DNA from 3 places in the Pseudarthrobacter sp. 01T43 genome. Region 1 is predicted to be linked to each of the others. Evidence: riboswitches for the same ligand, from Rfam matches in the RefSeq annotation. Region 1 holds a riboswitch; each other region holds the start of a gene.
The links. A riboswitch is a leader RNA that binds a small molecule or an ion and turns the genes downstream of it on or off. The one in region 1 is predicted to bind S-adenosylmethionine.

Region 1 (10,457 bases):
CGCCGGTACCACCGTGGCCTTCATCGCCGGACCGCTCGTGGGCGGCGTCCTGGTGGATTCTGTCGGCTGGAGATGGGTGTTTGGCATCAATGTTGTGCCGATTGTGGTGACCTTATGTCTCCTGGCTGTGCTTCGCGCCTCCGACGTCCGCGAGGCAGGGGTGGGCATCGATTATCCCGGGGCCGTGCTGTGTGTGCTGGGGCTGGCCGGACCGGTCTATGCCCTGATCGAACAGGCCACACAAGGGTGGGGAAGCCCGGGCATCCTGGTGCCCCTGATCCTGGGAGTCGTCTGCTTCGCGGCGTTCATCTGGCGGCAGGCAACAGCGAAACAGCCCCTCATGCCGCTGAGTCTCTTCGCCGTGAGAAACTTTGCGGCGGGAAACATGGCCACCATGTTCATCTATGCCGCGCTCTCCATCGGCGGATTCATCATCGTGCTTTTCCTGCAGCAGGTGGCCGGATACTCGGCGACACTCGCCGCCGTCGCCCTGCTGCCGGTCAGCCTGCTGAGTATCTTCCTGTCGTCATGGTTCGGTTCACTCGCCGGCCGATACGGCCCGCGCTGGTTCATGGCGCTGGGCCCGGCCGGTGCCGGCCTCGGCTACTTCCTGATGGTGTCATCACAACTACCCGTCAACTACTGGAATCAACTGCTGCCGGGAATCATCCTCTTTGGGGCGGGGCTCTCCGCAACAGTTGCACCGCTTACCGCGGCCATCCTGGGCTCGATCTCCGAGCAGCAGTCCGGCATTGGCTCGGCAGTAAACAACGCGGTTGCCCGTGTATCGGGCCTGGTTGGCATCGCCTTCGTCGGGCTCATCGCCGGGAAGCAGCTCAACCTGGACGGATTCCATCGGGTGCTGATCGCCACCGGCATCCTCCTGGTCATTGGTGGCGCGGTCTCAGCGTTGGGCATCCGGAACCCGGCCCGGGTCGTGAAGCCCACAGACGGCGCCACCGCCCAGGCCTAGCCAAGGAGCTCAGTCGTCGAGGCAGGGAGCCGCCCCGGCGGTGCCGGGCGTGTTCGGTGCCCAATGCGGGTAGGTGCGGGCGTCATTGGCCGGAACCCAGCGGCCTGAATCCACTACGTAGTCCCACCCCAGGCCCGTGCGGCGCAGCTGTTCGAGGCCGGTGAGCAGCCGTTCGGCGTCCTCCAGCCGGGACCCCACGCCGAAGCTGGCGCGCAGCGAACCGGAGGGGAGGCCGAGGCGTTTGAGCAGCGGGTGAGCGCAGAAGCGACCGTCCCGCAGGCCGACGCCATGCTCTGCCGAAAGGTACGCGGCGACCAATCCGGCGTCGTAACCGGCCACGGAGAAGTTCACTACTCCGATGGTGCCGGTGCCGGGATCGGTGTCCGAGAAGATCTGGTGGACCGTCACACCGTCGATCTTCTGCAGCCCTTCCACGAGATAGGACCTGATGGCAGCCTCATGGGCGTGCCAGCGTTCCTGGTCCAATGAAGCGATGACCTGCGTGGCGCGGGCCAGCGTGGCGGCGCCCAGGACGTTGGGCGAGCCCCCCTCGTGGCGGGCCGGGCCGGTGGCCCAGCTGACGGCGTCGAGCTTTGCCTCACGGACGGCGCCGCCACCCGCCAGGTGCGGAGTGCCGGCGTCGAGCCAGTCCGTGCGCCCCACCAGGACGCCGGCGCCAAACGGTGCGTAGAGCTTGTGGCCGGAGAAGGCGAGGTAGTCGACGTCGTCGGAGCTGATGTTAATGCGCCGGTGCGGTGCGAGCTGTGCGGCATCCACCACGATGCGGGCGCCGTGTTCGTGGGCCAGCGCGGCGAGGGCACGGATGGGGAGGATTTCGCCGGTCACGTTGGAGGCTCCGGTGACAGCGAGCAGGCTGACGTGGCCCTGCTGAAGTTCGGCGCGCAGGGCTGCGATGGTCCCCGTGATGGTTGGAGCGGCCACCACGCTGCGGTGCGGGACACCCTGCCACGGCAGGAGGTTGGCGTGGTGCTCGATGTCAAGGTAGAGGACGTCGCCGGAGGGCTGGCCCTCCGTGTGCGGCAGGCAACCCGCCAGCAGGTTCAGCGAATCGGTGGTGTTGCGGGTGAAGATCACGGAGTCATCCGGCCGGCCGCCCACGAAGTCCCGCACGATGTTCCTGGCGTTCTCATACACGGAGGTGCTGATCTGTGACGCGTAGCCGGCGCCGCGGTGGACGCTGGCGTAGAACGGCAGGATCTCGTTGAGGTAGGCCGAGACCACGGAGAGGGCGGGGGCCGAGGCGCCGTAGTCGAGGTTGGCGTAGCGGATATGGCCGCCCTGGATCAGCGGAGCCTGGATTTCTGCGCCGGTGACGGCGGACAGAGGGCGTCCGGCGATGGCGGCAAGTTCGCCGGAAAGAGCTGCGGCGGCGGTGTTGGGGACGGCGGGGGAGACGGTGGCAGTTGTCACGGAGACCTCACTTTAAAAGGACTCCCGGTGCCGGGAATCCGCGCTTGCCGTGCCCATTGAGGACCGGCCTGGTCGTCACCCGGGGCACCCCACCGCGAATGGAGGGTTGCCGGCCAGCAAACCGGGGTTTAGCGCTGGCACTCGTGACCTGTTAAAGAGCGTAGGACATCTCCGCGGCAACGGAAAAGCCCCATGGAATGTTAAGGCGTTTATTACGACTGCTTGAGGAAACAGGAGTTTTGTCGAAGAAACGACGGCGGGCGCCCTTCAGTGGAGGCGCCCGCCGTCAAATATTCGGAGCATGAGGCCTAAAGCAGGTCGTCCAGATCCGGGTTCAGCCGCTTGAGTACCTCGGAGTGCAGGATGGAGTTGGTGGCCAGCGCATTGCCACCGAAGGGCCCGTCCTGGCCTTCCAACGACGTAAAACGGCCGCCGGCTTCCACCACGATGGGAACCAGGGCAGCCATGTCGTAGAGGTTCAGCTCGGGCTCGCAGGCAATGTCGACGGAGCCTTCAGCCACCATGCAGTAGGACCAGAAATCACCGTACGCCCGGGTGCGCCAAACGTCCTCGGTGAGGCCCAGGAACTCATCCAGGTTGCCGCGTTCCTTCCAGCCGCCCAGGCTGGAATAGGACAGGGACGCATCGGCGAGGTTGGACACATTCGAGACCCGCAGCCTCGTTGCTGCCGCGAGGGACTTGCCCATGTAGGCGCCGGCACCCTTCGCCGCCCACCAGCGTTTACCCAGCGCGGGTGCACTGACCACGCCCACCACGGGTTCGCCCTCGTCCACGAGGGCAATCAGGGTGGCCCACACGGGTACGCCGCGGACAAAGTTCTTGGTGCCGTCGATCGGATCAATGATCCAGCGCCGGGAGCCGTGGCCGGAGCTGCCGAATTCCTCGCCGAGGACCGCGTCCCGGGGACGCGAGCGCGACAGCTGGCCGCGGATGGCCTCTTCGGCCGACTTGTCCGCATCCGTGACCGGCGTCAGGTCGGGCTTGGTCTCGACGTGCAGGTCCAGGGCCTTGAAGCGGCTCATGGTCTGGTCATCCACGGAATCAGCCAGCACATGGGCCAGGCGGAGGTCATCGTTGTAGCTCGAAGCGGGTTGGATCATGGTTACAAACTACCGTCTAAGGGCCGCCGGGTTGGGGACCTCGGCGCCCAGGCGCTAGCTGATGCTGCCCAGTTCCTTGGTTTCCTGGCCTTCCAGCCGCGGGTCGGTGCCGAGCAGCCGCCGCAGTGAGGCAAGCCGGGCGGGGCCGGTCGGGCCGGCATGCCCCTCGGCCACCCACGAGTCCAGCCCGCAGTTGACGGCGGCGGAGTTGTGTTTGCAGCCCCGCTCGCAGGCGTCCGTGCCCGGCTCCAGGTCCGGGAAGGACCGCAGGATCCGGTCCGCGTCCACGTGGGCCAAACCGAACGAGCGGATGCCCGGGGTGTCGATGATCCAGCTCCCGGCCGGTGCGCCTGCCAGTTTCAAGGCAAGGGCCGACGACGAGGTGTGGCGGCCGCGGCCCGTCACCGCGTTCACGCCGCCGGTAGCCCGTTCGGCGCCGGTGAGTGCGTTGACCATGGTGGACTTGCCCACGCCGGAATGCCCCAGCATCACGGTGACTTTGCCGTCCAGGTAGGCCCGGAGCTGGGAAACAGCGTCACTGTCCAGACGGGCCGACAGGCCGTCATCGGAGCGCGCATCGATGCCCGAGGCGGCGGAATCGGCTGTCCGGCTGATGATGACCGGGAAGTCCAGATGCTCGTAATTGGACAACAGTTCCGCCGGATCCTTGACGTCCGCCTTGGTGACCAGCAGCAGCGGCTCAATGCCGGCGTCGTACGCCGCCACCAGGGCGCGGTCGATGAATCCGGTGCGCGGCTCCGGGTTGGCGGCGGCCACCACCACCACCAGCTGGTCGGCGTTGGCCACCACCGCGCGCTCGATGGGATCCGTGTCATCGGCGCTGCGGCGCAGCAGGGTGCGGCGGTCCTGGATCCGGACCAGGCGCGCCAGGGTGTCGGGTTCCCCGGAGACGTCTCCGACGAGGGACACAAAATCGCCGGCCACCACGGGGGAGCGGCGCAGTTCACGGGCGCGCGCGGCGATGATGATCCGCTCGTCGCCCGAGTCCTCGCCCACCACGGCGGTGTAGCGGCCGCGGTCCACCGTGATGATGCGGCCCGTGACGGCGTCATCGTGGCTGGGACGGTCCTTGGTGCGGGGCCGTGAGCCTTTTTTGCTGGGGCGGATCCGGACGTCGGACTCGTCCCACGAATCAGTGCTGCGGGCCACCGCTGGAACCTTCCGTCCCGTTGGCGGGGACTGCGCCCTGGGCCACCATGTCCGCCCACATCTGCGGGAACTCCGGCATGGTCTTGGCGGTGGTGCCGATGTCCTGCACTTCAATGCCCGGCACTGCCAGGCCCAGGATGGCCCCCGCGGTGGCCATTCGGTGGTCTGCGTAGCTGTGGACGACGCCAGCGTGCAACGTGGCCGGGCGGATCACCAGGCCGTCGGTGGTCTCCTCCGCGTCACCGCCGAGGCGGTTGATTTCGGTGACCAGCGCTGCCAGCCGGTCAGTTTCATGGCCGCGCAGGTGGGCGATGCCGGTCAGCCGCGACGGGCTACTGGCCAGTGCGCACAGAGCCGCCACGGTGGGGGCGAGCTCGCTGGTCTCGTCAAATTCCGCGCCCTTGATCTCGGCTCCGCCGGTGACGGTCAGGACGCCGTCAGCCAGGCTGACGTCTGCGCCCATGTCTGCGAGGATGGTCCGCCACTGGTCACCCACCTGGGTGGTTTCGGCGGGCCAGTCCGGGATCCTTACTGTCCCGCCGGAGGCCAGGGCCGCGGCCAGGAAGGGGCCGGCGTTGGAGAGGTCCTGTTCGATGCGCTGGTCAAGGGCACGGATGGGACCCGGTTCCACCACCCAGTGGTTTGGCCTGGAATCGTCCACGGACACCCCGGCGCCGCGAAGCACGGCCACTGTCATGTTGATGTGGTCCAGGCTGGGCACCGGATTGCCCGCGTGCTCCAGATGGAGTCCCTCGGTGAACCGTGCACCCACCAGCAGGAGGGCCGAAACGAACTGCGATGACCCGCTTGCATCAATGACCAGGTGGCCGCCGCGGACTTCGCCGGTGCCTTCAACAGTGAACGGCAGTGCGGAGGGGGCGCCGCCGTCGTCCGTTGTCAGGGCCACGCCGAGCGCTTGCAGCGCCTCGATGATGGCGCCCATGGGGCGCTTCCGGGCGTGGGGGTCGCCGTCGAAAACGCTGGCACCCCTCCGCAGCGCCGCCAGCGGCGGCACAAAACGCATCACCGTTCCGGCCAAGCCGCAATCGATGTGCGTGCGTGCCGACGCAGCATCCTGGCTGAGCGGCGTGACCTCAAGGTCGGGCCCAAACGCGCCGTCCCCGGGCACCTCCGTGACGGTGGCTCCCAGCTGGCGGAGGGCCTCGATCATCAGGGCTGAGTCGCGGGAATGCAGGGGTGCGCGCAGGCGGGACGGGCCGTCAGCCAGCGCGGCCAGCACCAGGAACCTGTTGGTCAGCGATTTCGAACCCGGCACCGTAACCGTGGCGTTGATGGGACGGGCGGCAAACGGGGCAGGCCAGTTCGGGATGAGGTTGTCGGAATCGGGGGATGCTGGCGGGGTGGAGCCTGTCATTCGGCCTTATGCCCCCGTCGCGTGCACGGCGCGGCGCACAGCCTTGTCTGCCTCATGGAGCTTTTTGCCGGTGGTCTTCCGGGCCCCCGCAGCAGTCTTCCGGGCGTCGGCAGCAATGTGCTCGGCACGCCAGGCGAGGCCGGGCTTGCCGGCGGTATCCACCGAGGCCAGCAGGGCGCCGCCGCTGAGGGAAGCGTTTTTCAACAGCTGGTTTCGGCGGGCTTGGCGGCCTTCCTTGGTGCTGATATCGGCACTGCGCCACTCCACAAAGGTGTTCAGGAGCGAAATGACTGTCAGTACCGTGGCCGAGAGTCGGCTGAACTTGCCCAGGCCAAACAGCACGCCGGCACCCACCTGGGTTCCGCCGATCACGCGGGCCAGCATCTTCTCGTCGGCCTGGAACGGCAGCGACGCGGCGGCCTTCTGCAGGAGCGGAGAGAGCTGCTGCGCGGTGTCATCGGCGTTCTTCAGCTTGTCCAGTCCTGCGAAAACGAAACTGGAGGCCAGCATAGGCCGGGCGAGGGTACGGACAAAGGACATGAATTTCCTCCTGGCTGAACGAACCGCGTCGAATGCGGCGGAGTCCGTTCTAGTCTTGCACTTTTGAGGAATATTTGCCCGCCACCGGAGGTTGTGAATTGCAGGTCCGTCGAACACCGGCGGCAGTAGGTCTAGCTGGCCAAATACTTTGCCGGGCGCACTGGCCCATCTCAAGTCGGCTTGGAAGAGAACGGAGTGGCCCTTGAGGTTGCTGACAGACGGGCTGGAGACATCCGGTCCACTCACGCTTCAGGCTCTGGAATCAGATCCTCCGGAGTACGGCACGCCGCGCGCCAAGGCCGTCACAGTAGACTTGGGCGCAATGAGTACCGTGGATCCGGCCGTTGAGGCCATGTATGGGGCCCCGCAACGCGGCGCCAAAACCAGCGGCGACGCCCAGCCCGGTTCCCCCGCGGCGGGCGTGGAGACGCCTGTGGATGGGCCTGGGACGGCCGTACCCGAAGCGGCGGCACCCGTACCTGAGGCGGCAGCGCCGCAGACGGCCGGGCCCGCAGCAGCCGAATCCGGTTCGACGGAGCAGCCCGTGGACGTCGCCACCGAGTCAACCGAGGAACGCCGCATCCGCTTCGAGCGTGACGCCATGCAGTATGTGGATCAGCTCTATTCGGCCGCCATGCGCATGGCCAGGAACCCCGCTGACGCGGAAGACCTGGTACAGGAGGCCTACACCAAGGCGTTTTCCGCGTTCCACCAGTACAAGCCTGGCACCAACCTCAAGGCGTGGCTGTACCGGATCCTGACCAATACGTACATCAACCTGTACAGGAAACGGCAGCGCGAGCCGTTGCAGTCCAACTCGGACACTATCGAGGACTGGCAGCTGGCCAGGGCGGAGTCGCACACCTCCCGTGGCCTGCGGTCGGCTGAGGCCGAGGCTCTTGACCACCTGCCGGACTCTGACGTCAAGCGGGCGTTGCAGTCGATCCCCGAGGAGTTCCGCCTGGCGGTGTACTTTGCCGACGTCGAAGGCTTCGCCTACAAGGAAATTTCGGACATCATGAACACGCCGATCGGCACCGTGATGTCCCGGCTTCACCGCGGCCGGAAAATGTTGCGGGACCTGCTGGCGGACTATGCCGCCGATCGAGGATTCAAAGGCGCCGTCGAATCACAGGACACGGCCGCGAGTACACAACAGGAGAACAGGAAATGAGCGACTGCCAAGGATTGGGCGACTGCGATGACACGCGGATGCAACGCATCTACGAGTACCTCGACGGAGCCTTGACCCGCGAGGACATCACCGAAATCAAGAACCATCTTGATGACTGTCCTGAATGCACCGAGCAGTATGACCTGGAGTGCGTCATCCGCAACATGGTCAAGCGCTCCTGCACCGAGGCTGCGCCCGACAACCTGAAGAACGCCATCCTGGACCGCATCCACGCCATCCGTCCCGTGGGTGCCTGACCCCGGCAGACAGTGCGGCGGCGGCCTGTAACGAGTGAGCAGCCGCAAAGACGAAGGACCCCGGAAGCCAGGTGGCTACCGGGGTCCTTCGCTTAAACCGTTACTCCAAGCATTGGCTTAGGTGTTGGGGCGCTTCCCGTGGTTCGCGCCGCCACGCTTACGGTCACGACGTTTACGTGCACGCTTGCTCATAGCTGGCCTCCTTAAATGTTGGTACTCAAAAGAGCTGCCCTCAAGTCTCCCACACCATGGGACACGCCGCGAAACGCGAAACGCTTCCCGTCAATAATGGCGACGTGCGGTTTAGCCTGGCAGCGAGTTACGGATGGCGATGCGCGCCTGATCGAGTACCGTCCTGACTGTTTCCAGGGTGACGGGACTGAGCGCCTGCCGACTGGCCTGAAGGCGAAGTTCCACCCGGAGATCGTCCCGGAACGCCTGGAGCAGCATTTCGGCTTCCTTGAGTTCGCGGATCCCTTCGGACGTCTGGCGGCTGCCGGCTTTCCTGAAGTCGGCGGCGCGGGCGGTGGAGCGGGCAGCCTCGGCCGTGGCGGCCAAATCGGCACGCAGTCCGCGCATGTTGGCGCGGATGTCCGCGCGCAGGTTGTCCGCCAGCCGCCGGACCGAGGCGGAAATGTCATTTTCGACGCCGGCGAGTTCGTCCCGGCGCTTGTTTAGTTCTGCGAGCCCCGCCGCAGTGATCCGGTAGTTGGTGCGGCGGCCTGCTGTTTCGGTGGCAACCAGGCCTTCCTCCTCGAGCTTGCCCAGGCGCGGGTAGATGGTCCCGGCGCTGGGGGAGTATGTGCCGCCGAACCGCTCACTGAGGGCCTTGATCAGTTCATAGCCGTGCTTGGGCCCGGATTCCAGCAGTGCCAGGAGGTACAGCCGCAGCGCACCGTGGGCGAAGACCGGGGGCATTAGTGCCCCGCCTCCGGATCTTGCGCAACGTCGTTCCGGGCTGGCTGTCCGTGGAAGATGGACGTCCTGCCGGACACTGAGTTGGTGCGGACCAGCATCAGTTTGCGGTCCGGTCCTGCGATGGTTTCCACCTTGCCGCCGGGCTGGGAGTACTGACGATCATCGATCACCACCACACCGCTGGCGGATTTCGCCACGATGTCCACGCCGACGTCGTGCGGCAACCGAATGGTGACATCCCCCGAAACGGAGTTGGCACCGAAATCGTTCGTGAAGCTGAGCAGGTCGAAGCTCATGTCACCGCTGACGGTATTGGCCCTGATGCTTGTGAACCGGCCGGAAGCCGTAACCTCGCCGGAGACACTCTTGGCGGTGAGGACGCCGTCGTGGTTCCGTGCGATGACCTCGCCGCTGACAGTGTTGACGTGCAACTGACCGGACGTCCCGTCCGCCATCACAGAGCCCGACACGGTGTTGAGGCGGGTGTGCCCGCTGATGCCGGACACCAGGCCATCGCCGCTGACGGTGCCGGCCTCCACCTCGACCCCGGCGGGCACCCCGATGCTGATCACCGCGGAATTGTTGCTGTTCTGGTTTACCGTGCCCATCAGGTTCTTGAACCAGCCTTGCGGGCCGTGGAGCTGATGGCGGACCTCAAGCCTGCCGTCCGTCAGCGAGACGGCAACAGGATCGCCCTGGACGTCGTTGATCTCCAGTCGGACTACGGAGTCCGCGTGGGCGACGATGTCGAACCTCCCGCGGACCATGCCGAGCTTCAGTGACTTTACGTCGTCCAGGTCGATGACCTGCGGGCCGGTGACGGTCCAGCTGTTCTCTGACATGTATCCTCCAAGGCCGCGATATATCGTGATTGATTCCCTCACGGTATATCGGGGCACGGCGAAGGTCAAGATATATCGCGAATCTGGGAGGCGGCGTCTGCAGGAGTGCGAGAGGGTTCGCGAAAAACCCGCATCTAATGAGAGTGGGTTTGGGGTTTTACTCGGGGGTGTCGATCTTGAGCCACTGGAACCAGCCGCGGTGCAGGACGAGCCAGGCCATCAGGCCGTAACCTGCCTGGCCAGGGGTCCCGCTGTTGGCGGCAAGGTCCTGGCGCCACTGCTCGTGGTTCAACAGCGGGGAAAAGGTGTCCACATAGAGGTGTTTGCGCCGCGTGGTCACGTCGGCGAAGGCGGTGTTCAGTTCGGCGAGGCGCCGGTTCTGGACCGGGTCCAGGGTGGGGGGAGGCCCCACCACGAAGACTTCGATCCGGTTCTGCGACGCCGTATCCAGGATGTTGGCCAGGTTCAGCCGGCTGCGGGCGGTGGAAAGGCCGAATTCGATGTCCCGGCCCGAAAGGCCGATGACCAGCCGGTTCTCATGGGCGTCGCTGAAACGTCGCCCGGCTTCTTCCAGCCACCGGGCGGCGAGCCCCTCAGTGCCTTCCTGGGGACAGGGAAGGGCGTAGCTTTCCATGGCCACGCTGTCGTGGGGAGTG
Region 2 (10,457 bases), on a different contig from region 1:
GGTGGCAGTTTCGAAGGTCACGGACAGGATGCCTGGCGTCCCTTTCGGAGCCACCCACTCAACGGCTACATCCTCCAGCGGCTTCTCAACCGGCTCACCCAGCCACTGCGTCACGCGCTCTGCGGAACCCGCAATAGTCAGGCAGCTCATCTTGACGTTGCTTTCGTAGGCGTTGGACGGGTGGAGGGCGGGGTCGCCTTCCCACTTAAGCATGTAGGGAACCTGCGGGTCCGCAATGAGGCCCAGAATGCCGATCTGCTTCCAGACCAGCTCGCGGCCGTCGGGGAACTTTCGGTTTCCGTTGACGGCGGCGCGGCCCAGGCGGTGTTCGAAGGGGGCGAGGTCCTCCACTTCGACACACCAGCCCATCCAGCCGCCGCCGGCTTCGGAGCGGGCCCGGACAGCCTGCCCAAAGGGAGCCTTGTCCGAGGCGGGGTGGTTCAGGACCTCCACAACTTCCAGGTACTTGTGGCCGGCGAGGGGAATGATCATGTTTCGGGTTCCGAAACGGGGATGCACTCCACCCTTCACGGCTTCAACGCCGAGGGCAGACGAAATACGTTCGGTGGTGGCAGCGAGGCCATCTTGTTCACAGGCGTAAGAGACGTGATCCATGCGCATGCCATCATCTTGGCACTTTGTGATGCCCCTCTCAGCTAAGGGTTGCCTTACCCGGTTTTTGTTTCGTTGCCGGAGGTGAATCGTGCCCATCGAGGCCGAAAACGCCCTTGCCGACCACCTTCGTCATAATCCTGTTCCCAGTCAGGAAGCCTTCCTAGACTGAACGCACATGTGCAGTGCCACACCTCGTCGTCAAAGGAGTTCTGAATGTCGAACGGATGGTCTTTCGAAACCCGCCAGATCCACGCTGGACAGGAGCCGGATAGCGCCACCGGCGCCCGCGCACTGCCGATCTACCAGACGACGTCGTTCGTCTTCCCCAGCGCGGAAAGCGCCGCCAACCGGTTCGCCCTCGCAGAACTCGCGCCGATCTATACCCGCATTGGCAACCCCACGCAGGACGCCGTGGAACAGCGCATTGCCAGCCTGGAGGGCGGGCTCGGGGCCCTGCTGCTGAGTTCAGGACAGGCAGCTGAAACCTTTGCCATCCTGAACATCGCCGAAGCCGGTGACCATGTGGTGGCCAGCCCGAGCCTCTACGGAGGCACCTACAACCTGCTGGCGCACACGCTGAAGAAGTTCGGTATCTCCGTCACGTTTGTGGCGGACCCGGACAACCTGGACCAGTGGCGGGACGCCGTCCAGCCCAACACCAAGCTCTTCTTCGGCGAGGTCGTCTCCAACCCGCGCCAGGACGTCCTGGACATCGAAGGCGTCTCGCAGGCCGCGCACGCCGCCGGGGTGCCGCTGATCGTGGACAACACGCTGTCCACGCCCTACCTGATCCGCCCGCTCGAATGGGGCGCGGACATTGTGGTCCACTCCGCCACCAAGTACCTGGGCGGCCACGGCTCGGCCATCGCCGGCGTGATCGTGGACTCGGGCAATTTCGACTTCGGCAAGGACCCTGAGCGGTTCCCCGGCTTCAATACCCCGGACCCCACGTACAACGGCCTGGTCTACGCCCGGGATCTTGGCAAGGACGGAGCCCTCGGCGCCAACCTCTCCTACATTCTGAAGGCCCGCGTCCAGCTGCTTCGCGATCTTGGCTCCGCAGTGTCCCCGTTCAACGCCTTCCTGATTGCCCAGGGGCTGGAGACACTGAGCCTCAGAGTGGAACGGCACGTGGCGAACGCCGTCGAAGTGGCGCGGTGGCTTGAAGCGCGGGACGACGTCGAATCGGTCGCCTATGCGGGCCTGCCGTCCAGCCCGTGGTACCAGCGGGGACTCAAATACGGACCCAAGGGCACCGGCGCGGTAGTCGGATTCAACCTTGCCGGCGGCGCCGAGGCAGGCAAGCGCTTCGTGGACGCCCTGGAGCTCCATTCCCACGTGGCCAACATCGGGGACGTCCGGTCACTGGTCATCCACCCGGCCTCCACCACGCACAGCCAGCTCTCGGCCGAGCAGCAGGCCATCGCCGGCGTGACGCCGGGGCTGGTCCGTCTTTCCGTGGGTATCGAGCACATCGATGACATCATCGCCGACCTCGAAGCCGGCTTCCGGGCAGCTAAAAGCGCGGAACAGGCCACCGGGGCAGGACAGGACACAGCGGATAGCCAGCAGTAAGCCACCTCGCGAGTCAATTCCGTGAAGTCATAACCGGTCACACGCTTAGCCATAAGCCGGGGCTGTTTCGTACACTCGAACCAGGTCATGAGTGCCAGCGACAGCCCCGGCTTGCTGGCCGGCAACCCTCTTCCGTGGTGGGGTGCCCCGGGTGAGGACCTGGCCGGCCGGTCAAATGACGGCGGCAAGCGCGTAGAAGAGGTCCTTTCCATGACGATCACCATCTCCCGAACGGCAGCCCCCGGAAACGGCGTGGTCCGCTATGCCACCATCGGGGGCCTGGAACTCGAAGCCGGCGGCTACCTGCCGGACGTCACGTTGGCGTATGAAACGTGGGGAACCCTGAACGCGGACGGCTCCAACGCTGTCCTGATTGAACATGCCCTCACCGGCAGCACACACGTGACGCGCGGCGACAGCGACGAGCCCGGCTGGTGGGAGCAGCTGGCCGGACCCGGCGCGCCGGTGGACACGGAGCGCTTCTTTGTGGTTTCCATCAACATTGTGGGCGGCTGCTACGGCTCCACCGGACCGTCGTCGGAAGCTCCGGACGGAAAGCCGTGGGGGTCCCGGTTTCCATTGGTAACCCTGCGCGACACAACGGCGGCCGAGGCGCGGCTGGCGGACCAGCTGGGCATCCGCAGCTGGTTTGCCGTGCTGGGCGGCTCCATGGGAGGGGCGCGGGCCCTGGAGTGGGCGGTCACTTTTCCGGAGCGGGTGCAGCGCTGCGCAGTCATTTCCGTGGGGGCCGCGAGCACGGCCGAACAAATCGCCTTCGCGCAGGCCCAGACCCTCGCCATCCGGCAAGACGCCAACTTCAACGACGGCGACTATTACGGCGGACCGCTGCCCGAGGACGGCCTCGCCCTGGCCAGGCGCATCGCGCACATCACCTACCGCTCCGCGGCGGAATTCGACGGCCGGTTCGGACGTTCAGCGCAGGTCCCCGAATCGCCGTTCAAGGCCGCGGCGCTGGGGGAGCGCGGCCGCTACCAGGTGGAAAGCTACTTGGACCACCAGGGCAAAAAGCTGGTCAGCCGGTTCGACGCCAACAGTTACATCGCGATCACCGATGCCTTGATGAGCCACGATGTCACGCGGGGCCGGGGATCCCTTGACGAGGCCCTTGGACGCGCCACCGCCAAGTTCTTTGTGGCCGCCGTGGACAGCGACCGGCTCTACTTCCCGTCCCAGTCCCGCGAGCTCGCTGCCGCGCTGCCGGGGGACGTTGGCGTGCACGTCATCGAGGCCCCGATCGGCCACGACGGTTTCCTGACCGAGATCGGGCAGCTCGGCAGCCAACTGCGGAGCGCATTCCTGGTCTAGCGCCGATACGTGTGTTGGCCAGGGTGTTCTTGGTCTGCATGTAATGTTCGGGGTGGTCTGGTTCCGGGTGTGACTGTTCAGCCGTTCATGATGTCCGCGCGGCGCTTCATGTACTCCTCCATGGCCAGCTCGCCATTGCTGTACTGCTGGTCCAGTTCGGCGAGCTTACGTGCGCGGTAGCCCTGCGGGGCCGACGGCGGCGGCGGAGTCCCGGGGGCAGCCGGAGCCTTTGGGGCTTCCGGGGGCTGTCCTGGCTGGCCATACTGGGGCTGCCCATGTTGCTGTGGCTGTCCATAATCCTGGGACTGGCCGTACGGCGGGAACTGCTGGCCGGGGAACTGCTGATTCGCAGGGGGGATCGGCTGCATGGGCGGAAGAGGCTCGCCCGGCGGGAGGGGCTGTGGGCTCATGATCTCGCGGTAGCCGCCACTCATGTAATCCTGCTGCGTGTAGCCGTCCCGGGGCTGCCGGCTCTGCGGCCCGGGAAACTGACCGGGATACTGGCCCGGGTAGCCTCCGGAGAAGCCCTGCCCCTGGTTCCGTTTGTTGACAGACTTCCGGTACATCCGCATCGCCATCGGTACAACAAACGACAGGATGATGATCCAGAAAAACAAGCTGTTCACGGTGTAGTGCCTCTCCTATGTGTCCTTCCAGCTTAAGCCCCGGGGTGCCTCAGTCCCCGAACCCACCCAGGCGGCCCGAATCCCGGGAAGGCGCCGTAAACATGTCCTGCGGTGTCAACGGCGCGTCCACCAGTTGCCCTGGCAGCGGGGCCGGATCCGACGAGCCGAACAACTCATGCGGGCGTTGGTGCCCGGGGCTAGTGGCGGACCTCGGTGGTGCCCAGCGGACCTTCACCGGAACCCAAGGGAACCCCCGGGCCGAAGACAGGCCCCGGCGTCGGGCGCTTTGCCGTAATCCCGTCGCCGGAGGAGCGGTTACGCAGCCGCCGGACCACCCATGGAACGAAGTATTCGCGGGCCCACACGAGGTCTCCGCTGCGGGCTTCGCGCCAGGTCCGCGGCGGTAAAGGCTTCGGCGTACTGGGTTCGAGCGTGTGGCTGACGTTGAGCGAATCGAGCACCATGGCCGCGATGGTGTGGTGGCCCAGTGGCGAAAAGTGGAGTCGGTCCACGTCCCACATCTGTGGGTCGTTGAGCTGTTTCAGGGACCACATGTCCGCGATGACGGCGTCGTGGCGGGCGGCTACGGTGCGCAGGTTCTCGTTGTAGATGGCCACTTTGCTGCGGATCCGGCCAAGGACCGAGGAACCCGTGTCCGGGCCGTTGAACAGCACCACCGTGGCGCCGCCCATCGAAAGGATCTGGACCACCGAGTCGAGTTTTTCAGCGAGGGCATCCGGGTCACCGCCGGGCCTGATCAGGTCGTTGCCGCCGGCGGAAAGAGTGACCAGGTCCGGCTTGAGGGCCAGGCATGCTGCGAGCTGCTGGTCCACGATCTGCTGCAGGAGCCGCCCGCGGACAGCCAGGTTGGCATAGGCGAAATCATCCTGGCCGCGGCCCAGTTCCTCTGCCACCCGGTCCGCCCAGCCGCGGAACCCGCCGGGGCTTGAAGGTTCCGGGTCTCCGATGCCCTCGGTAAAGGAGTCGCCCATGGCTACGTAACGGCTCCAAGGGTGGGCTTGTGTTGCCGTGGGATGGTTCTGCATGGCTCTTGCGTCAGTCACGGTCCTATCCTGCCCTTTCGTTCTCAAGCTACGCGACCGTAGGTAGTTACCGCTGGGTAACTGTAAGAATGGAAACCATGACTGACGCCGAAGTATTTCCTGCCCCTGTTGTTATGTGGTCCCGGCCCGAGGAGCAGCGCTCCGGCCGGCCGCTGCTGGTGCTGCTTCATGGCTACGGGGCCAATGAACAGGACCTCCTGAGCCTGGCGGACATGCTGCCCGACGAATTTGTTGTTGCCTCGCTCAGGGCGCCGCTGCCCACCGGGCCGGGATTCATGTGGTTCCCGCTGACGGACACCATCGACTACTCCCTGGATGCCGTGAAGCAGGCGGCTGAGTACGTGCAGGACTGGATCGACTCAGTCAAAGCCGGCCACCCGTCCGTGACGCTGCTCGGCTTTTCCATGGGAATGGCCATGGCAACCACGCTGCTCCGGTACCGGCCCGCGGACTATGCCGCCGTCGTCGGGCTTTCAGGATTCGTTGTCAACGCCAGCGGCGATCCCGCGTTCAAGGACGGCGAACTGGACGGCTCCGTGCCGCTGTTCTGGGGCCGCGACCAGCAGGACCCGGTGATCACCGCGGACAAGATCGAGTACACCATGGGCTGGGTCAGGGGTCACGTGAAGCTCACCAAGGTGCTTTATACGGGGATGTGGCACGGCATCAACCAGCAGGAAGTCGGCCATGTCTCCGAGTTCCTGACGCACGAAGTGCTGAACAACTAAGGAACGTACGACGGCGGCCGGCGGCTTGGTGCCGCAGGTCGCGTTGTCATCGCGCAGGGGTCAGCCGCCCCGCCCGCGCGTCGGGTGTCGCGTTCTTCAGGCTTCCGGGGCAACGACCCTGACGGTCTGCCCGTTCACTGTGACGGTGTCGCCATTGTGCAGCTGGCGGCCGCGCCGTTCATCGATTTCGCCGTTGACCTTAACGAGGCCGCTCTTGATGAGCTCGGCAGCTTCCACACCGTCTTCCACGAGGCTGGCGAGCTTCAGGAGCTGGCCAAGCCGGATCATGCTGTCACGGATAGGGATCTCTTCGATGTCCTGGTTGCTCATAAAGCAATGATGCCTGACGTAAGGTGAATTCAATGACCCACACCCCACGGCTGCCGCTGCTCGCGGGCCTTCCACTGGCAGTCGGCGCAGGGCTGGCCATTCCTGTCCAGGGCCGCATCAACGGTGCCCTTGGGGTCCGGCTTAACGACGGCATCGCCGCAGCGGTAGTGAGCTTCAGTACGGGTCTGATCCTGATTGCGGCCATCGCGCTGCTGCTGCCCCGGGGCCGGGCAGGGCTGGCCCGCATTGTCCCTGTCCTCCGGGAACGCAGCTTTCCCCGGTATTACGTCCTCGCCGGCGGCGTGGGCGCCTTCTTCGTCTTTGCCCAGTCCAGCACTGTGGGCCTGCTGGGCGTTGCCCTGTTCACCGTGGCCACCGTCACCGGGCAGACCCTCAGTGGACTCCTCGTGGACCGGCTCGGTATCGGCCCGGGCGGCAAGCGCGGCATCACGGGAGTCCGCATCGTCGGGAGCGTGCTGACCATCATTGCCGTGGCATGGGCAGTGTCCCCGCGCTTTGGCAACGCCGCCGATGTCGGCTTGCTGCTGCTGCCATTGATTCTTCCACTGGCAGCGGGATTCCTGATGAGCTTCCAGCAAGCCATGAACGGGACCGCAACCCTCCACTACGGCACGCCCATCGCGGCGACGCTGGTGAACTTCGTCGCCGGCGGCATCCTCCTGTGGGTGGTGTGGGGCATAAAAGTTGCTGTCGCGGGTGCGGGCAATCCGCTGCCGGGGGAGTGGTGGTATTACCTCGGCGGGCCCATGGGCTGTATCTTCATTGGGCTGGCCGCCGTGCTGGTCCGCGGCCTGGGCGTCCTGGTCACGGGTCTGGGCATGATTGCCGGCCAGTTGGTGGGCTCCCTGATCCTTGACGTCGTGGTCCCCGCACCCGGCTCCGTGGTGGCGCTGCCCACCGTGCTGGGCACCATCCTGACACTCGCCGCGATCCTGGTGGCCACGCTTCCCTGGCCCCGCGGCGCATTCCGCCGGTAGCGCGCCGCCCCACGGCCCTGCGGCCGGTAGGCTAGGACACGCAGTCCTCTGCGCCTTGTTCTGCACCCTGCTTCCTTCGTCTGCCCCCCGCCACCAGCGGGATCGCACAACCGTGCGTCCGGGCCAAAATAACCGCGGACCGCACCCAGCGGCCCTGTAGAAATTGGAGTTCCACCATGGCACCAAAGTCCGTTCTCGACCAGGTCATCTCCCTCTCCAAGCGGAGGGGTTTCGTGTTCCAGGCCGGTGAGATCTACGGCGGTTCGCGTTCCGCGTGGGATTACGGGCCCTTGGGTGCCGAGCTGAAGGAAAACATCAAGCGCCAGTGGTGGCAGTCCATGGTCCGCGGCCGCGAAGACGTGGTTGGCCTGGACTCCTCCGTCATCCTGCCCCGCCAGGTGTGGGAAGCGTCCGGCCACGTGGAGGTCTTCTCCGATCCGCTGGTGGAGTGCCTCTCCTGCCACAAGCGCTACCGTGCTGACCACCTCGAGGAAGAGTACGAGGAAAAGAAGGGCCGTCCCGCCGAGAACGGCCTGAAGGACATTGCCTGCGCCAACTGCGGCACCCGTGGTGAATGGACCGAGCCGCAGGAATTCTCCGGCCTCCTGAAGACCTACCTGGGCCCGGTGGCGAGCGAGGAAGGCCTGCACTACCTGCGCCCCGAAACGGCCCAGGGCATCTTTGTGAACTTCAGCAACGTGCTGACCACCTCCCGCAAGAAGCCGCCGTTCGGCATCGGCCAGATCGGCAAGTCCTTCCGGAACGAGATCACACCTGGCAACTTCATCTTCCGCACCCGGGAGTTCGAGCAGATGGAAATGGAATTCTTCGTCGAGCCCGGCACGGACGAAGAGTGGCACCAGTACTGGATGAAGGAGCGCATGTCCTGGTACACCGGGCTGGGCATCCGCGAGGAGAACCTGCGCTTCTTCGAGCACCCGCTGGAGAAGCTTAGCCACTACTCCAAGGGCACCACGGACATCGAATACCGCTTCGGCTTCCAGGGCTCGGAATGGGGCGAGCTGGAAGGCATCGCCAACCGCACCGACTTTGACCTCACCACGCACTCCAAGGCATCCGGCCAGGACCTGAGCTACTTCAACCAGGCCACCAACGAGCGCTACACACCGTACGTGATCGAGCCGGCCGCGGGCCTGACCCGGTCCTTCATGGCGTTCCTCGTGGACGCTTACACGGAAGACGAAGCACCCAACGCCAAGGGCGGCGTCGACGTCCGCACGGTCCTGAAGCTGGACCCGCGGCTGGCGCCGGTCAAGGCAGCAGTGCTGCCGCTGAGCCGCAACGAGGACCTCTCACCGAAAGCCAAGGACCTGGGCGCGCAGCTGCGCAAGAACTGGAACATCGACTTCGACGACGCCGGCGCGATCGGCCGCCGCTACCGCCGCCAGGATGAGATCGGCACGCCGTTCTGCATCACCGTGGACTTCGACACCCTCGACGACCAGGCCGTGACCATCCGTGAACGGGACACCATGAGCCAGGAACGCGTCTCACTGGACAAGGTTGAAGGCTACCTGGCCGCCCGCCTGATCGGCGCCTGAGCATGGCCATCGAATACCGCGAATGGCGCGAGGGAGACGACCTGGCGCTGCTCGAAATCTGGGGCGGCCCGGAGACCGAACAGGCACGGCAGTTCCGCGGTGCCCTCACCGTTTCCTCGGCCGGGACGGACGGCACCCCGTGGCGCCGCTGCATCGTGGCCGAGGACGTGATCGACGGCGTCGGTATCCCGGTAGGGGCCGGTGTGGTCTACGAGGCGTCCCTGCACCCGGAGCGGCTGTGGGCCTATATCGAAGTGGCGCGGGACCACCGGCGCGCAGGCATCGGTGCCACGCTCCTGACCATGCTGCGCCGCGAAGTTGAGCAGGCGCCGTCGGGCGTTTTCAAGTTGCGCGCCAAGGTTCAGCCCGGAAGCCCCGGGGCCGCGTTCGCCGGGGAATACGGGCTGAGGCCCATCCAGCGCTCCCGGCTGGTCGTGGTGGAGCCCGGGGCCCTGAAGCTGCCGGTCTTCCCCGCGAAGAACGAAGCGGGCGGCCTGGCGAACGACGAAAACGCCGGCTCCGACGTCGTGATGGACCTCGCCACAGGTTCGGTGGAGCTGACCGACGTCGTAGGCCGCTACTACACGGCCATCCACGGCTGGGATTCGCCGGGGGTGCTGTCGGTGGGGCAGGTGCAGAAGCTGTTCCTGGACGACCTCACCGGCGCCCATGGTGCGATTGTGCTGCGCGCGAAGCCGGAGTCCGCTTTCGGCGCCGGTGTTGCCCCCAGCAAAAAGGGACGCATCCGGGCTTTTGCCGTGAGCTACGCGGAGCCGGCCCAGGACCCCGCGGCTCCCGCCCAGGGAACCCAGCCGACGGACGTCTTTGTGGGCCACGAACCCGCACTGGACCCCGAAGACGCCGCCGCCGCGGTCCGCGACCTGCTCGCGCTCCTCGCGTACCAGCACCCGGTCATGCTGGAACTGGACGATTCGATGGCTGCGCTGCGAGCCGCCGTCGAGCCCTTGCTGGAAAGCGGCAGAGCGCACCAGCAGGGGACGGACACACTAGTCGTTTCTGACTGACCCCAACCTACCCAAGTAGGTCGCAGCAGATGTCGTTTTGAGCTCTCAAACCGACATCTGCTGCTACCCAGTTGGGGGAAATTTTCGGCGCTTGGGCGGCCACGGGATGAAGCCGCTGGTTGTCTCAAGGTATTCCTGATAGCCGGGCCGGCCGGACATTGCCTTCTCGGCGAGGGGCTTGCCGGTCTTGGCCGTAAGCGTCCAAACCATCAGGGCCGGCGACAGTGCAGTGAGGATGCCCGGCCAGGAATCTGCGGCCACAAGGAAGAGGCCCGTCCAGACCGCAGCATCACCGAAATAGTTCGGGTGCCGGGTGTACCGCCACAAACCAGTGTTCAGTACCGTCCCGCGGCGCGCCGGATCCTTCTTGAACCGGGCCAATTGCCAGTCGCCAACCGTCTCGAACACAAACCCCGTCACCCATAGCATGATGCCCAGGACAGCAACCCAGCCCACGGCGCCGGTGGCGAACATTCCGACCTGGAGCGTCAGGGACACAAAGAACATCACCAGCCCCTGCGGCAGGTAGACGCGGCGCAGGGCATGGACGTTCCGGGAGCCCGGTGCTGCCTTCAACAATTCCTTGTAGCGCGGGTCCTCATGCCCGT
Region 3 (10,457 bases), on a different contig from region 1:
ACTACATCCGGTTGACCCCACGGGCGCTCACCGGGCGCCGGTTCCGGGTCAACAAACCGGACGTTTGGAACACCAGGCCCACTGACCGCCGCCGCGCGTCCTTCGAATAACCGAGTCCGTCGAATTACCGCTTACTCCGAATTGCCGCGTCCGGCGGATCGACTTCGACCAGCCATGAGGCCCAAACTATGAGCAATGATGCCCGCATCCCCGTCATCCTGGGCGGTGCACGCACGCCGTTCGGCAGGTTCCGCGGCGGCCTTTCCGGCCTGTCCTCCAGCGAACTCGGCGCCCACGCCATCCGCAACGCCCTGGCCCGGACCGGAGTGGCCCCGGAACAGATCCAGGCCGTGATCGTGGGCCAGGTCATCCAGGCCGGCGCCGGCCAGGGACCCGCGCGGCAGGCCAGCCTCGCTGCCGGAATCGGCTGGGACGTGCCCACCGTGACCATCAACAAACTGTGCCTGTCCGGACTGACCGCCGTGATCGACGCCGCCCGGATGATCCGCGCCGGTGAGGCCGACTTCATCGTGGCCGCGGGCCAGGAATCGATGACGAACGCCCCGCACCTGCTGCCCAGGCTCCGCGCCGGCGTTGCAATCGGCGACGCGGCGCTGCTGGATTCGTTGAATTTCGACGGCCTGCAGGATCCACGCTCCGGTGAGCTGATGGGTTCCGCCACTGACGCCGGGAACGCACGCCTGGGCATCAGCCGGCAGGACCAGGACGCTGTCGCCGCCCGCTCCCACCAGCGGGCGGAAGCCGCCCGGGCGGCCGGCATCCTGGCAGAAGAGATCGCTCCGGTGGAGGTGCCGCAACGCCGTGGCCCCGCCGTCGTGATTGATGCTGACGAGGGGATCCGGGCAGGTACGACGCCGGAGGCCCTTGCCGCGCTGAAGCCCGCCTTCTCCACGGCGGACTCAGCCACCATCACCGCGGGGTCCTCCTCGCCGCTCTCCGATGGCGCGGCCGCCCTGGTGGTGGCCAGCAAGGCCGCCGCGGAGGCGGCCGGACTCAGTTGGATCGCGGAGATCGGCAGCCACGGCCAGACCGCCGGACCTGACGGTTCCCTGCACTCCCAGCCGTCACGCGCCATTGAGCGTGCCCTGAAACTGGAGGGGCTGACCGTGGGGGAGCTGGACCTCATCGAGGTCAACGAAGCCTTCGCCTCGGTGGTGCTGCAGTCCGCCAAGGACCTGGAAATCGACGCCGCAGAGATCAACGCCGACGGCGGCGCCATCGCCTTGGGGCATCCGGTGGGCGCCTCCGGGGCGCGCCTGGTGCTGCACCAGGCGCTGGCGCTAAAACGCCGTGGCGGGGGCACCGGCGTGGTGGCGCTGTGCGGCGGCGGCGGCCAGGGCGAGGCCCTGATCCTCAAGGCCTGACGCGGACCCGTGAGCGGATCGGGTCAGGTCAGGTCACGTCAGGTCAGGTCAGGTCAGGTCAGGTCACGTCAGGTCAGGTCAGGTAAGGTCAGGTGGGGATGATCCCGAACAGGACCCGCTTTTTCACCATCAGCCACAACAGGCCCAGAACCGCCGCGTAGGCGGCAGTGTTGATCATGATGTCTCCCTGCCGCAGGACCGGGATGTTGGCGATCACGGCGATGAGCACCACGTGCAGGATGAAGACGTACAGCGTGGCCTGCCCCAGCGGGATCAGGAACCAACCCACGGCGCGTTCCACCGGCTTCCAGTAGGCGGTCAGGAACGCGTAGGCGGCCACCACCAGGACCAGGACGTTGAGCAGGCGCCCGGGATCCAGGTAGGTGCGGGCAAAAAAGGTGTCGTACATGACCCGGTAGGCCGCGTCCGGGATGACGGCCAGGCGAACGTCGTACCCGTTGGCCAGATAGGGGTTGCACCAGGACAGTAACGCAAAAACGGCCGTCAGCACCGTGCATGCGGCCACCACCCAGTGATGCGCCGACAGCCAGGCAAGGATCCGGTGCCGGTGGAAGCCTGCCACCAGGCCGAGGACAAAGAGCACCTGCCACACCAGCAGCGGGAAGGAGTCCTCGAACTGGGACGGCAGCAGCCTGAACCGGGTGGCCGCGCCCACCGCGTAGAGACCCAGCGTCGCGGCCAGCACCCACAGCGCCTTGCCACGGTTAAGCGCCGCGAGGATCAGCGGGCTGGCGAGCAGCAGCACCACGTAGAGGCCCATCACGTTGAACTGCCAGGGCCCGAACTGCAGGAGGATGATGGCGGGCAGGACCTGGGCGGGGACCGGGAACTGCAGGAGGGTTTCCATCCCGGCGTACAGGTCGTAGGTACGGCCGACGGCGTTATGCCCGGCACCCCCGGTACCCTGGTCCACGTATGTGGTCAGCGCATCGGTCTGGAAGAACGGCAGCAGCGAGAGCAGGAAGACTCCCACCAGGACGGCCAGGGCTGTCCCGTACAGCTTGCCCGCCCTGCGGGACGTCAGATCCACCACCTTGCCGAAATCGTCCTTGACCCTGGGGCCGTAGACCATTCCCACCACCAGTCCGGAAAACAGCACGAACAGTTCCGCGCCGGATACGAACCCCACGGCTTCCTGGGTAAGCAGCTGAAACAGCGATGACATGCCCAGGTGGTTGACCACCACAAAAACAATGGCCAGCCCGCGCAGGAGGTCCACGCGGGAATCCCGTTTGGAAGGCAGGCCATAGCCCCAGCCGGCCACCGCCCCGACGCGCCGCGGCAGTTGCCACAGTGCAACCAGCAGAATGATCATGGCCGCGGCTACGCTCCAGGCCGCCGCCCCGGACAGGGAGTTGGCGTGCGTGGCCTGCTGGCCCCCGCTGACGGCCGTCACCGGCCCGGTGGTGAGGCCGGCTTCAGCCAGTCTCTTACCGGCAGCCCGGGCAATGGTGTCATTGCCGGTCAGCCGCCAGTCAATGCTGACGACCCCGGTATCCCGGGTGCTGGTCCGTTCGTCCCAGACGACGGCGGCGATCCGCGAGAACTCCGCGGACGTGGCGGCGGCCAGGGTTTGGTCCCACCAGGGCGACTTGATCTCAGTTTCCGCGGCGCCCCCCGCGGCGGTGCTGTAGTAAGCGGCCGTCTGGAGGAGCATCGGTTTGTTTCGCCCGGCGGCGTAGGCGGCGTAGAAATCCTCGTTGCCTGACTGGGTCAGCATCGCGGGCAACTCGCCATCAGCCGGGACGGTATTGACGGCGGAGTTGCCGCCGGTGTCGTCGTGATAGGCCGTCAGCCCCACCCATTCCACAACATCATCGCCTGGATAGTACGGCGCGTAGGCGGCATCTGACCTGTCCCAGCGCCCATCGCCGTTGGTGTCCAGCAGTGCGAAGCCCGCCGTCCCTGCGGCCGGAGAGTTCCGCTGCCGCCCGAACGGGTAGTCCCGCCCAAGGTAGGGCTGCCACACCATCACGGTGCCGGCGTCGTCCGTGGTTTTAAACTCTGCGGCAACGTTCCGGAACGCTGCCTTGTAGGCGTCCGGCTGCTGTCCCCAGTCCACCCAGCTGGAGTTCATGTCCGGGGCGAAGCGGATCAGGATGGTGCCTTTGAAGGAAGCAGCCAGTTCCCCCACCTTGGCCGCGAAGGCTTTGGCCGCCGCCGAGTCCACCTGGTCCAGTGCCACGGTGGGCCGCACGGTGAGCATGGTGTGGGAACCTTGGCCGGCGGCCTGGCCCAGGTACTCGCGGATGTCCCGTTCCTCACCGGGCCGGACGGGCAGCGAGATTTCGTGGCCCAACAGCGCCGGTGCAGCCCCGAGCCGTTCGGCAAAACCCTGGGCCGAGTCCTCGTCCCACTCCAGGACCGCCCCCAGCAGGGGCTTGCCCTGCTGGGGCTCAGGCTCGGCCGCATGGCCGGCACCCGCAGGCAGGACCGCAAACAGGAGAAGCAGGGCCGCAAGGAGGGCTGCCGGAAGCGGGCTGAGGAGCCCGCCTCTGACCCCTGGCAGGACGCGACGTACTCCGGTGGCTACTGGCATGCTGGTGTGGACCCTCCCCCAGGACGGCTTCTCAGTGATGGCGGCCGTGCCCCCGCGAAAACTCTATCGGTCCTGGCAGCCCCATCCCGGCCACCCACCTGCGCGGCCGTCCGGGTCAGCCGGCCAGGATCACCAGCGGCACCAGGCGCTGGGCGCAGGAAACCTGCGTCAGGGTCCGCGGTCCCGCATCCGCCCGGTTGTTGACTCCGGTGTCATCGCACCAGTCCACGTTGTACGGGTACGCGGTGACGGCGGCTTTCCCCGGGGACATGCCCGCCGGGACGGTGAACACCAAAGTGAAACCGCCGTCGTCGTTCATGGGGGCAAGTTCTTCCAGCACGGAGGTGCCGTACGCATCCAGCAGTTCCACATATACCTGCGCATTCTGACCGTAGCGGGCAGTGCAGACGGTGTCGGAGGCGCTGACAGTGACTTCGGCGCCGGGTTTTGCTTCCGACGGCGTCACCGTGAACGCGGGCGGCATGCACGGCGGCGGTGCGGCGAGGTTCCGGCAACTCGTGAGGGCCACCATCATGAACGCAGCACACAGCACCACGGTGACGAGGCGCCGCCACGTCCCGGTCAGCCGCGTCCCCCGGTCTACCACCATGGTCCGATTGTCCTGTCCGGTTGCTGCCCGCGGAAGCACGGGTTGGTTACGGAACATGACGACGGCGGCCGTGCGGCGGGGCGGGGCGGGTGTTACGTTTTTGGGGAGTAATGAGAACCGGCGCCAAGCCCTGACTGGCCGGTCGGCAACCCTCCTATCGCGGCGGGGTGCCTCAGGTGAATACTCGGCATATCGACCCATTCGAGCTGCAAGCGTGAAAGAAGGAGATCCGTCGTGTCTGACGCACCTGTCCCTGAAGAAAAACTGGCGTACCGGCTTATCACCGGGCCGGACGACCGCACTTTCTGTGAGCGGATTTCCGCCGCACTGGCCGAGGGCTATGTCCTGCACGGCAGCCCGGCCGCCACGTTCAACGGCACCGCCGTGATCGTTGCCCAGGCGCTCATCCTGCCGGCGGCCATCGCCAGCGCGGATGCCGCCGTCGCCACCGCCGTGGAAGATCTCGAATCCACGGGCGACCTCGAGTTCGACGGCGAGGGCCACGCATGAGCTACGCCGGAGACCTCACGCCGCAGGAAGCCTGGACCAAGCTGGAGCAGGGCGCCATCCTGGTGGATGTCCGCACCGAAGGCGAATGGGCGCACATCGGCATCCCGGACACTAAGGCTACGGACAACGATCCCCTGTTCATTCCCTGGACGTTCCCGGGCGGCATTCCGAACCCGGATTTCATCACCCACCTCACAGTGCAGGCCCCGGAGGACAGCGACACCGAACTGGTTTTCATCTGCCGCTCAGGCCAGCGCTCCATCGCCGCCGCCACTGCAGCGACCCAGGCCGGCTTTACTTCCTACAACGTCCTGGAAGGCTTCGAAGGGGAGCCGGACCGGTACGGCGAGCGGACGGTCAACGGTTGGAAGAACCGCGGCCTGCCCACCAACCTTGGAAGCAAATAAGTGACATTCAACGAAGAAGCTGCCGGCTGGAGCCCCGACACCCAGGCCGTCCGCGGCGGCCTCGACCGCACGCAGTTCCAGGAAACCACGGAGCCCATCTTCCTGAACTCGGGCTTCGTCTACGAGTCGGCTGCCGCCGCGGAGCGCGCATTCACCGGCGAGGACGTACGGTTTGTTTACTCCCGCTACGGCAACCCGACGGTGGCCACCTTCCAGGAACGCCTTCGACTGCTCGAAGGCACCGAGGCGTGCTTCGCGACGGCGTCGGGCATGTCAGCGGTTTTCACCGCCGTGGGTGCCCTGCTGGGTGCCGGTGACCGGGTGGTTGCCGCACGTTCACTGTTCGGCTCCTGCTTTGTGATCCTGAACGAAATCCTTCCCCGCTGGGGCGTAGAGACGGTATTTGTGGACGGCCCGGACCTGGACCAGTGGCGCGGAGCCCTGTCAGAGCCCACCACCGCCGTGTTTTTCGAATCGCCGTCCAACCCGATGCAGGAAATTGTGGACATCGCCGCGGTCAGCGAACTGGCGCACTCAGCGGGCGCCACGGTGGTCGTGGACAATGTTTTTGCCACTCCCCTGCTGCAGCGCTGCGGGCAGTTCGGCGCGGACGTGATTGTGTACTCGGGCACCAAGCACATCGACGGCCAGGGCAGGGTGATGGGCGGAGCCATCCTGGGCACCAAGGAATTCATCGACGGCCCGGTCAAGCAGCTCATGCGCCACACCGGACCGGCGCTGTCCTCCTTCAACGCCTGGGTCCTCACGAAGGGCCTCGAGACCATGGCCCTGCGCGTGAACCACTCGTCCGCATCGGCGCTGCGGCTCGCTGAATGGCTCGAGCAGCAACCGGCCGTCAGCTGGGTCAAGTACCCGCTGCTTCCGTCACATCCGCAGTACGAACTCGCCGCCAAGCAGATGAAGGCCGGCGGCACGGTCCTCACGCTGGAACTTGCAGCGAGCGGCGGCCGCTCCGCCAAGGAGGCCGCCTTTGCGCTCCTGGATGCGCTGCGGATCATCGACATCTCCAACAACCTGGGCGATGCGAAGTCCCTCATCACCCATCCGGCCACCACCACCCATCGGGCCATGGGGCCGGAAGGACGCGCGGCGATCGGGCTCAGCGACGGCGTGGTGCGCCTGTCTGTTGGGCTCGAAGACGTGGACGACCTCATCGGCGACCTCGAACAGGCACTGAAGCAGGTCTGACGGCGGGGCGGAGCTGGCTGGCCGCCGCCTGCCGCACCGCCGCGGTCAGCTGGTTGAGCGCCGGGGATTCGATCTTCCAGCGCTGCCAGTACAGGGACACATCAACCGGGTTTCCTGGTGCCAGTTCCACGAGGTCCCCGCTTCTGAGGTCGGCCAGGCACTGCTGCTCAGGCAGGAGCCCCCAGCCCAGTCCCAGCCGGATGGCCTGTGCAAATTCGGCCGACGACGGCACATAGTGCCGTGGTGCCGCCAGCTCTGTGCCCGTCAGCGTGCGGAAGAATCCTGCCTGCAAATCGTCCTTGCGGTCGAAGTCCACCACCGGTGACTGGCTGCCCGCCAGCAGTTCCGGGCCGTCCGGCCACCAGTGCCGCACATAACCCGGGCTGGCCACCGCCCGGTACCGCAGTGAACCCAGCGGCTCCACACTGCAGCCCGGAACCGGCTCCGGCGTGGCTGTCACGGCAGCCATCACAGCGCCGGTGCGCAACTGCCGGGTGGAATGCTGCTCATCCTCCCGCCGCAGTTCAAAACAGGCGCCGAGGTCCGCCGGCAGGCCTGCCAGCGCCGGCAGGAACCAGGTGGAGAGTGAGTCGGCGTTCACCACCAGCGGGATGGGTGCGCTCGGTGCGCTATGGCCACCGCCCAGCTCCTGGCGCGCGTCCCACTCCAGCTGCCTGACCTGCAGGGCGAACCGCAGGACTGCCTCGCCGGCGGTGGTCGGCCGGACCGGGCTGGTGCGCTGCAACAGGATCTGACCGGCCGCATCCTCCATCGCCTTTACCCGCTGCGAAATGGCCGACGGCGTGACGTACAGGCTGCGGGCGGCCGCTTCCAGGGTGCCCTCTTCCACCACTGTGGCGAAGGTTCGGAGCTGCTCCAGCTGGAATGCCTTCATTAGCTTTCCTTAAGATAAGTAAGAATGTTTAGCTGGAGTAATTGTAGGCGGGGCCGTACGTTGAAACATATGGACTTCACAGGATTGCTGGGCCCCGCAGCATTGGGCTTCGGCACCGGACTCGCGCTCATCGTGGCCATCGGCAGCCAGAACGCCTTTGTCCTGCGGCAAGGCATCCGGGGTGAGCACGTGGCCGCCGTCGTGCTCGTCTGCAGCGTCTCGGATGCGATCCTCATCGCCGCCGGCATTGCCGGGGTGGGGGCCCTGCTGCAGGCGAACCCGGTGATTGTGGCCGTGGTCCGGTTTGCCGGCGCGGCGTTCCTGGTGGCGTACGGCGTCATGGCGGCACGCCGCGCTTTGCGTCCCGGGGCACTGACCGCGTCCGGCCGGCAGCCCGCCGTCGGCCTCGGCGCCGCACTGTCCACGGTGCTCGCACTGACCTGGCTCAACCCGCACGTCTACCTGGACACCGTCCTGCTGCTGGGGTCCGTGGCTAACCAGCAAACGCACGACTTGCGGTGGTGGTTCGGTGCCGGTGCAATCGCGGCCAGCGTGGTGTGGTTCAGTGCGCTGGGATTCGGGGCCCGAGTCCTTCGCCCCTTCTTTGCGCGGCCCTCCTCCTGGCGCCTTCTCGACGGCCTCGTCGCAGCCGTGATGCTGACGTTGGGGATACGGCTGGCCCTGGGCGGCTGAGGGCACGGGGCCTGCCGGACTTGCGGGCTGTTGGCCGGAGGTGCCCGTCGGGCAGCGCCGGAATCACCGGTGAGGTCAGACCTGGCGCACCCGCAGCAAATCGGGCGCTTCATCAACCTGTGGCTGCCCGGACGTACCGCGCATCGTGACGCCCACTGCGTGGGCAACAACGGCACCCAGCCCGCCGTCGTCGGGCGCTGTTTGAGTCGCCGCGTCCCGGACGCGTCGCTGCTCGGCGGAGCCGGTGCCACGGGAAATAATGTCCTCCACGCCTTGCCTGGCCAGTGCCAGTTCACCCTGTTCCGCAAGCACGGGCGCCAAGTAATCCACGAGGGAACGGACGACGTCGACTGCCGGGGCAGGCCTGAAGGTGCCGAAGTCCAGCAGTTCACCGCCCAGGCCACTGCTGCTCGCCTGCCAAGCCGCCATCCGGAGCAGCACGGTGGGCACCGGAGCGGGTTCAACCCCCTCCCGCCATTCCCGGCTGGCCGTCTCCACCAGGGCCCGCACCAGCACTGCGATCAGGGCGGCGTCCTCAGCCCGGAGGCAGACGTCGGCCACCCGGACCTCAACGGTGGGGTGGTTCCGGGAAAGGCGGGCGTCGAAGTAGATCATGCCTTCGTCCAGCATCACCCCGCTGTCCAGCAGGCGCGTCACCACCCGCCGGTACTGGGAATACGTGCCGAAGATGGCGGACGGGCCCGATGTTGGCCAGCGGTTCCAGGCCTGGGTGCGGTAACTTGCGAACCCAGTGTGCATCCCCATCCAGAACGGGGAGTTGGCACTCAGGGCGGTGAGGACGGCCAGCTTGTCCCTGATCCTGTCCAGCACGGCCACGCCCTCGTCCTCGGACTCGATGGACGTATGGACGTGGAAGCCGCACGTCAGCTGTTCCTGGGCGGTCAGGCCAAAACGCTCCAGCATCCGGGCATAACGCGGGTCCGGGGTGGTGTGGCTCGCCAACCCGAACGGAGAAGTGGCCAGTGCAGCCACCCTCGCGCCGAATTTGCGTGCCGCCTGGTCCGCGAGCAGGCGGCCGGCCCGAATCTGCGGGAGCAGCTCCGAATACTCAAGGCACGGACGCGTCTGCGTCTCGATCTGTTCAAGCTTCAGCTCGGCACTCAAGCCCATTTCGTCGTCGTACTCGGTTTCGTCCCGGGCCCTCCCCGCATACGGGTCTGGCGGGGCGTCGTCGGCCGCCAGCCGGTGCCCCGAAAGCAGGGCGTCCGCCAGCGCAAGCGGCTGCCCCGAGTCCGGATCAACGATCAGGAGCTCTTCCTCGACGCCGAAAGTTCGCATGGTTATATTGTGCGTCACCCGGCCGGGCTCGCGGCAGCCCGGTCCGGAGGCAGATTCTGACCTGCCGGATTCTGCGCCATCATTCCCTCGGACAGAGCGGGATGGCCCGGAACGGCGCCGCCGGCACTCCGAGCCAGCGGAATGATGGTGCAGAACCCGTCGGGGCACCGTTCCCCCACAGCCCGGGGTGTCCACATACAGCCATTCGCCCGTCCGCACCAAGCCAAAACCGTGGCTAACTCGGTCTATGGATCCCCTGGAGTTCTTGACATCCCTCGGCGGCGTGGCGCGGGTTGGCACCCTGCGGCGGGAAGGCTACTCGGACCGTGCGGTGCGGAACTTGGCAACAGCCGGAGCCAGCCAGCCCAGGAAGGGCGTCTGGGCATTGCCTGATGCAGACCCCGGGTTCCTGCGGGCGATAGTCAGCGATTCGCTCGTAACCTGTGCCTCCGGCGCGTCCCACTATGGACTGTGGCTCAAGGACATGCCCGGCCGGCTCCATCTGGCCAGCAAACACCGCCGCGGCAGGCATGCCCCAAAACACGGTCGCCTCCGGTTCACAGGGGACCAACGGCTACCCATCGCAAGTCTTGAGGACACCGTCATTCACGGCCTAACGTGCCTGGCCGAAGTGGACGCCATAGCCATGGCGCAGTCGGCGATGACGCAGCATGGCCTACCCCGGGCAGTCCTGGAAGCAGAGCTCACAGCGAAGTACTACGGCCCAGCGCGTAGGAGGCTGGCTAAGGCGGACGGCTTGTCCGAGTCCGTCCCGGAGATCAGTGCCCGGCTGCTGTTCGAGTCAGCGGGGCTCCGGTTCGACAGGCAAGTGCAGATTGCCGGCGTCGGACGCGTGGACTTCCTGATCGACGGCTGGCTCATTGTGGAA

Region 2: it holds a riboswitch for S-adenosylmethionine, as region 1 does, so the genes downstream of both, metX (homoserine O-acetyltransferase MetX) here and AC1DIM_RS08000 (aminotransferase class V-fold PLP-dependent enzyme) in region 1, are expected to answer to the same signal.
Region 3: it holds a riboswitch for S-adenosylmethionine, as region 1 does, so the genes downstream of both, AC1DIM_RS13390 (DUF1737 domain-containing protein) here and AC1DIM_RS08000 (aminotransferase class V-fold PLP-dependent enzyme) in region 1, are expected to answer to the same signal.

Annotation. Positions count from the first base shown of each region.
Region 1 covers NZ_JBFTPV010000006.1:41,001-51,457, forward strand. Annotated here, with positions in the region: gene AC1DIM_RS07995 (MFS transporter) at 1-973, shown strand, start outside; gene AC1DIM_RS08000 (aminotransferase class V-fold PLP-dependent enzyme) at 983-2,404, opposite strand; SAM riboswitch class IV at 2,440-2,553, opposite strand; gene hisN (histidinol-phosphatase) at 2,713-3,525, opposite strand; gene rsgA (ribosome small subunit-dependent GTPase A) at 3,580-4,695, opposite strand; gene aroA (3-phosphoshikimate 1-carboxyvinyltransferase) at 4,679-6,070, opposite strand; gene AC1DIM_RS08020 (DoxX family protein) at 6,077-6,610, opposite strand; gene AC1DIM_RS08025 (sigma-70 family RNA polymerase sigma factor) at 6,933-7,784, shown strand; gene rsrA (mycothiol system anti-sigma-R factor) at 7,781-8,041, shown strand; gene AC1DIM_RS08035 (50S ribosomal protein bL37) at 8,159-8,233, opposite strand; gene AC1DIM_RS08040 (PadR family transcriptional regulator) at 8,345-8,959, opposite strand; gene AC1DIM_RS08045 (DUF4097 family beta strand repeat-containing protein) at 8,959-9,801, opposite strand; gene AC1DIM_RS08050 (GDSL-type esterase/lipase family protein) at 9,959-10,457, opposite strand, start outside.
Region 2 covers NZ_JBFTPV010000008.1:166,357-176,813, reverse strand. Annotated here, with positions in the region: gene AC1DIM_RS10405 (VOC family protein) at 1-621, opposite strand, end outside; gene AC1DIM_RS10400 (bifunctional o-acetylhomoserine/o-acetylserine sulfhydrylase) at 829-2,190, shown strand; SAM riboswitch class IV at 2,274-2,387, shown strand; gene metX (homoserine O-acetyltransferase MetX) at 2,401-3,516, shown strand; gene AC1DIM_RS10390 (hypothetical protein) at 3,594-4,142, opposite strand; gene AC1DIM_RS10385 (SGNH/GDSL hydrolase family protein) at 4,340-5,188, opposite strand; gene AC1DIM_RS10380 (alpha/beta hydrolase) at 5,284-5,934, shown strand; gene AC1DIM_RS10375 (RNA-binding S4 domain-containing protein) at 6,031-6,264, opposite strand; gene AC1DIM_RS10370 (DMT family transporter) at 6,297-7,262, shown strand; gene AC1DIM_RS10365 (glycine--tRNA ligase) at 7,439-8,824, shown strand; gene AC1DIM_RS10360 (GNAT family N-acetyltransferase) at 8,827-9,849, shown strand; gene AC1DIM_RS10355 (DUF1295 domain-containing protein) at 9,913-10,457, opposite strand, start outside.
Region 3 covers NZ_JBFTPV010000014.1:14,307-24,763, forward strand. Annotated here, with positions in the region: gene AC1DIM_RS13370 (pyridoxamine 5'-phosphate oxidase family protein) at 1-110, shown strand, start outside; gene AC1DIM_RS13375 (acetyl-CoA C-acyltransferase) at 189-1,385, shown strand; gene opgC (OpgC domain-containing protein) at 1,474-3,945, opposite strand; gene AC1DIM_RS13385 (hypothetical protein) at 4,061-4,555, opposite strand; SAM riboswitch class IV at 4,662-4,776, shown strand; gene AC1DIM_RS13390 (DUF1737 domain-containing protein) at 4,790-5,065, shown strand; gene AC1DIM_RS13395 (rhodanese-like domain-containing protein) at 5,062-5,472, shown strand; gene AC1DIM_RS13400 (O-succinylhomoserine sulfhydrylase) at 5,473-6,681, shown strand; gene AC1DIM_RS13405 (LysR family transcriptional regulator ArgP) at 6,644-7,576, opposite strand; gene AC1DIM_RS13410 (LysE/ArgO family amino acid transporter) at 7,646-8,269, shown strand; gene AC1DIM_RS13415 (glutamate--cysteine ligase 2) at 8,345-9,568, opposite strand; gene AC1DIM_RS13420 (endonuclease domain-containing protein) at 9,816-10,457, shown strand, end outside.